One region of the Bacillus sp. D386 genome, then DNA from elsewhere that is predicted to be linked to it. Evidence: riboswitches for the same ligand, from Rfam matches in the RefSeq annotation. Region 1 holds a riboswitch; the other holds the start of a gene.
The links. A riboswitch is a leader RNA that binds a small molecule or an ion and turns the genes downstream of it on or off. The one in region 1 is predicted to bind S-adenosylmethionine.
Positions count from the first base shown of each region.

Region 2: another riboswitch for S-adenosylmethionine. It lies ahead of FHY45_RS12440 (methionine ABC transporter ATP-binding protein); the one in region 1 lies ahead of FHY45_RS10280 (bifunctional homocysteine S-methyltransferase/methylenetetrahydrofolate reductase).

Region 1 covers NZ_VEMV01000003.1:280,835-284,020, reverse strand. The annotation lists gene FHY45_RS10280 (bifunctional homocysteine S-methyltransferase/methylenetetrahydrofolate reductase) at 1-1,491, opposite strand, end outside; SAM riboswitch class I at 1,586-1,687, opposite strand; gene FHY45_RS10275 (class I SAM-dependent methyltransferase) at 1,812-2,408, shown strand; gene FHY45_RS20530 (hypothetical protein) at 2,617-2,775, opposite strand.
Region 2 covers NZ_VEMV01000004.1:77,181-80,366, reverse strand. The annotation lists gene FHY45_RS12445 (methionine ABC transporter permease) at 1-348, opposite strand, end outside; gene FHY45_RS12440 (methionine ABC transporter ATP-binding protein) at 366-1,385, opposite strand; SAM riboswitch class I at 1,508-1,619, opposite strand; gene FHY45_RS12435 (YrzE family protein) at 1,849-3,186, shown strand, end outside.

The DNA.
Region 1 (3,186 bases):
TAAGAAATAATCAGCTCCAGCCTGAATTTTCTTTTCCATTCGCTGTACGGCTTTATCTATGTACTTTACATTTGGATTAAAGGCAGCTGCGATATCGAAATTCGCCCGGCTACCCAGCGATTTTCCTGAATAGGAGCGCCCCTCATTCAATTGCTTAACCAATGAAATCAGGTCCATTGAAGAAAGATCATATACAGAAGTCGCGCCCGGAAAATCACCAATTTTTGAAGGATCCCCAGTCACCACCAACACCTCTGATAATCCAAGGGAATGCATGCCCATTAAATGAGATTGCAAGCCAATCAGATTATGATCTCGACAAGTTAAGTGAACAAGAGGCACCGTATTTAACTTTGATTGTAAAATCGACGCTACCGCAAGATTGGATATTCTCGGTGACGCCAATGAATTATCCGCAAGTGTAATCGCATCGGCACCCGAATCTAATAGGTAGCGACTTCCTATTAAAAAATCCTCCAGGCCGAACGTCTTTGGCGGGTCCAACTCCACGATAACCGTCGTTTGTTTTTTTGCCTTACCTGAAATTGTATCTGGACCTTTTCGTTTATATTGAATGATTTCATATGATATAGGCTGATGCTTCGGCTTGGCTACAAAATCTTTCACCTTTACAGGATGAAGATCTTCGATTCCTTTACGAATGGCCTGAATATGGGCAGGAGTTGTACCACAGCATCCACCTAGCAGCCGGACCCCCTGCTTCACAAGCTGCCTTGAACTATTAATGAAATAATCCGCTTCTGTCGAATAGACATATCTTCCATCTGATAAATCAGGTAAGCTGGCGTTTGGATAAGCCGCATAATAGGTATCTTCCAATAAAGGTACTTCTTCGTATGAGCGAATCATATGATAGGGACCCATCCGACAATTGATGCCTACCACATCAGCGCCTGTTTTTTTCATAAGAGAAAACGCCTCACTGACATGCATACCATTTTGCAAAAGGCCTGTTTCATGCAGAGAAATATTCGCGATAAGAGGAAGATCACTCATTTTTCTAGCCGACTCTATTACCGTTAATAATTCGTCTAAATCATAATAGGTTTCAAGTAAAATGCCATCCGGCTTTTCTTCCAATAAAGCGGTCAGCTGTTCATCGAAATATCCCTTAATTTCAGTTAATGTTAATTCTGATTTCCGGAAACTCCGTAAGCCGCCAATCGTCCCAATAACGAAGGTGCTTGGATCAGCCGCATCTTTCGCTATTTTAATTCCAGCTCTATTAATTTGAGAAACTTCCCTTTCAAGGCCATAGCGCTTTAATTTATGGAAATTTGCGCCGAATGTATTCGATTGAATCACATCAGCACCAGCTTCAATATAACTTCTATGCATCTTTTTGATCTGATTGGGGTTTGTCAAATTAAGCTCTTCAAAGCAACTATCAATTCCAAATGAATATAAAAGTGTTCCACTCGCCCCATCTGCGACTAGAATTTTTTCATTTAACGTTTCCAGTAGTTTCACTGTCTTTCCCCCTAATTAGTTGGTTAATGTCTCTGATGAGGAAAACAGACTAATAGAAAAGAGCTTTCATCATGAAAGCCCTCTTTCCTAAGGTCTCTCATCTCTCAAGCATTGCTTGCTGGATTTAGCACCTTGGATTACCATCCAGGTTGCTGAGATTTCAACGGGCCAGTCCCTCCATCTCTCTAGATAAGAATATGAAATTATATATTTACTTAATTTACTATAAATTTTCAGTTATTTCAATCTATTTTGATAATTAATCCAAAAGAGTTAACGATTTAGTATTTTGGGTATGTATGGGGTAGGAGTGATGTTAGATGAAGGAAATAATAACGAATCAGTTTAAAAATCCAACTGGTGTCCTCGGAAAGATTGCAGGTAAAATAATGGCCTATGAAAATGAGGAATTATACGAATGGACATTTGATCAATTGACTATTACCCCAAATGACACACTGCTAGAAGTTGGTTTTGGCCCAGGTGAAGGAATGCACATGCTTTTTGAGAAGTACCCTACCATCCAAATAGATGGTGTCGATCCATCAGAAGAAATGGTGAAAAATGCGAGCAAACGAAATCAAGAACAACTCAACCGCAATCAGCTTCGTTTGTTTAATGGAACTGTTCTCGGGATTCCCAATCCAATGGTGTACGATAAAATATTTAGTGTAAATAGCTATCCATTATGGGAAGATCAAGAGGCTTGTATTCAAAAAATACATTCTTTATTAAAAGAAAATGGAAAACTGACTATAACCGTGCAGCCAAGGCAGGAAGAAGCAACCGAAGAACAGGCTCATGCCTTTGCCGAAGAGATTAGAGAGGTGCTAACTAATACAGGCTTTAAGTCTATTAAGGTTCAAACGAAACCACTCAAACCGTGCTTATCTATAAATGTCACAGCCATCAAATAGCCCTTTTTATGAATATTAGAAATTCCACTCAAGCTTAGACACTCTTTCTATCTGACCCTTTTCAACCTATAAAAACCATAAGCTCCTCCATCAGTTTTGATTGAATTTCTATTATTTAGGGTATATTATAAACATATACACATATATTAAAAAACCAGAGAGCTGGATACTCCCTGGTACAACTACTAGCGAGTGGTATGCAAATAGTTTAGTTCTTAGAGGAACCACCCTTATGCTTTGGTCGGCGCGGGGTGGTTTTTCGTTTGCCCTTTAGCTGAAGATTGGCGAATCGCGTGGCGATGCCGGCAGCAAGGGTCGTGAAAAAGATCATTGCTACATCTTTTGCCAGAGCTATTAGAAAATCCATAAGTATATCACCTCCCTCCTCCTTTATATAAGGAAAAGAAGGTGCATACCACCCGCACCAAGTAGTTGCATGAAAATTATACCATATATGTTATTGATAACATAATGACTCTGGTTGTCTTTTTTAGGTGATTGAAAATTCCTATCCCTTGCTAATGGATCTCTTTTATTTGCTCTCTGTTCACAAGTATTGTTGCTGATGACTTAAAGAAAGACAGCTTTTTTATTGTCGCAATTATTCAACTAATGCCCCATGTTTTTCTCCTATTAAATTGATTTTTATCAATTCCTTATTCTTATGTAAAACTCTTTTTCGTTATCCTGAACCTTTACTGCCATAAGAAGTTCAACACAAAAAGGCATTCAACGATTATCACTTAATATTACCTTAATTAAAAATTATACTTTTTCT
Region 2 (3,186 bases), on a different contig from region 1:
CTTATCAACTTCCAATAATGAATTTTCAACCAATCTGGCAATATAAGGACCTGCATAAAATACAAGCGGTACAATGGCGGCATTCGTTCCAATCGCCGATCCAACAACCAATCGTGTAAATGGAATCAAAGCCACCAATAAAATAATGAAGGGAACCGAGCGTAAAATATTAATGATTGGGTTCAATATATTAAACACCCACTTATTCTCCAGAATGTGACCCTTTCTCGTTATGACGAGTAAAATCCCTAAAGGCAATCCAATCACGGCCGCGAATAGTAAGGAGAAGAAAACCATATAGAGTGTGTCACTGAATCCAATCAGTAACTGTTCAAGTGTAATTTCCATTCCTAAAAACTGTTCATTCATGATAGCTTAACCTCCTGCAAGAGCACATCCTCACTCTCTATGTATTGGATCGCCTTCTTTATTTCTTCTGTTTCACCGATGACCTCAACGATTAAATTTCCAAAAGGGGTTTCCTGTATTTCAGAAATATTGGCAGAAAGAACACTTAAATGGACATCAAAACTTTTCGCCACTGTTGAAAGTAGATGCTTGCCAGACGAAGATCCCAAAAAATTAAGTTTCCAAACTGCTGGTTTATTCTCCTTTAAGGATTTCAAAAAGCTCTGCGGAATCTCGTCGTGAATGACTGTTCTAACAAACCGCTTGGCAACCTCAGTGGTTGGCTTGGAAAAAATATCAAGAACAGGACCCTGCTCAACAACCCTCCCATTTTCCATGACAGCGACCTTATTGCATATCTCTTTAATCACCGACATTTCATGTGTAATAAGCAAAATTGTTATATTGTATTCTCGGTTTATTTTTTTCAATAGCTCTAAAACATCCCTGGTCGTCTGCGGATCCAATGCCGATGTAGCTTCGTCACATAGCAGGATAGATGGATTCGTGGCCAGAGCTCTCGCAATTCCAACCCTCTGCTTCTGTCCCCCTGACAATTCATCCGGGTAACTTCGACCCTTAGCTGATAACCCCACGAACTCCAGTAATTCTCGAACTCTATTTTGAATCGTTAATTTACGAACGCCGGATAGTATCAATGGAATCGCTACATTATCAAATACCGTCTTAGATTGAAGTAAATTGAAATGTTGAAAGATCATCCCGATTTTCTTTTTCTCTGCCCTTAATTCCTTTGCTTTGAGACTGGCAAACGATTTACCATTCACAAGGACCTCCCCCTCAGTAGGCCGTTCAAGCATATTAACTAAACGCAAAAGTGTACTTTTCCCGGCCCCGCTGTATCCTACCACTCCAAAAATATCCCCTTTTTCAACCGTTAAATGAACGCCTCTCAGAGCATCTACGCTTTGACCATTTGCTTGATATGACTTTTTTATGTTTCGAAACTCAATCATGTTCTCTCCTCCAGGCCTAAAAAATTCGAAATGCAAAAAGCCCCTTCTGTCATTAGACAGAAGAGGCTTTGTATGAACATATACATAAAAAGACAAGTAGAAATATGTTCGCTTAAAGCTTCCTCTTATCTCTCAAACAGATGTTTGTTGGAATTAGCACAGTATTTTTACCATAGTAAAAATCCGCTGCCGAAGTATCATAGGGCCAAATCCCTCCACTTCTCTCGATAAGAATCGCTTGCTATTCAATTAAATTTGATGTTTCCAACTATATCCTATCTTGTTTAGCAATGTCAATAATAATTTATAATATTTAAAATATTTTTGATTTATAATAAAGAATATCCTAAATCAAGTTACAGCAACTAAAATTCATGAATATTTCCAATTCATGAATCATTTTGGTCAGTTATTCGTATAGGATATTAAGGTAAATTATAGAAAAAATAAGGAGGGGTACTTTGTGGGAAATATCTTCATCTATTCCATTATCATTGGGATTATATCGGCACTTATTCTTGTGCCATTCAAAAATAATGAAAAATTACGTATCCATATGAAGGGGAAAACAAAACTGCTTGTTTTTGTCAGCTTAGCTGCATTAATCACGATTGGAGCATTTTTATTTTATTACTTCACCCTATTGGATCAAACTATCTCTTCTCTTTGGATTTTTGTCATCATACTAACCTTGCTGGGTTCAATGCTTGCTACGGGTATGGAGAGAACCATTAAGGGTATTTTATTTGCAGGTAGTTTGCTTGTCGGTCTCTATTTTTTAACGGCATTTCTGTTCAATGCCGATGAAAAGTATACTATAGCTAAAATGGACATCAAAGAAGAAATTCAAACATTTGATGAAAATAAAAAGCCGGCCAGCGTGCCTCCTCAATACGCGCGCAATAAAATGAAAAAAGCATTTGGCCAGGTACCAAATACGAGCTACTACGAATTAGGGAATTTACAAATCCAAAAAGTAGATGGTGAGTATGTTTATATTGCTCCAGTCGAATTTTCAGGATTCTTCAAATGGCTGAAAGGGAAAGAAACTCCTGGTTACTTTATATTGAGTGCTACAGATTCATCAGCCAACCCAAAATTTGTTGATGCAGAAATGATCTACACTCCTTCTGCATTCTTCAATAAAGAAACAGAGCGCCGTATTCGTCTACAGTATCCATCCTACATATTCTATGGGGATTCACAGCTTGAAGTAGATGATAATGGCACGCCATTTTATATTCGCTCTTATGGTGATTTTGTCTCTGCCAGAAATGGCTTTAAGGTAAAAGGTGTTGTGGTGATGGATGCCAAAACTGGGAAGTCCAACTCTTATTCCCTTTCTGAAGCGCCCGAATTTATTGATGGTGCCGTTGCACCAGAAGTTGTCAGTACACAAAACAGCTACTTCGGAAATTATATTCATGGCTATTGGAACAGCCTATTTGGAAAATCAGATGTTAAACTGCCTTCTGATGAGGGTACCGAAGCGAATGTAAGTCCGATCTTTGATGAAAATGGAGATATGTATTATTTCACTGATTTCACGAGTCCTAAAGAAGGCGTCGATTCTATGCTCGGCTATGCGCTCACAAATTCCAGGACAGGTAAAGCTGTCTATTATACAGGTAATATGGAGGAATCCTACATGGATTCACAGGGTGCCCTGCAAATTATCGAGAAGAAGTTTATAGAAAAGAAATGGGAAGGAGAAATGCCCATCATCTATAATTTTTACGGTGAAGCCAGTTGGTTAACAGGAGTCCTGGATTCAAATGGATTCCTACAAAATTATTTCATT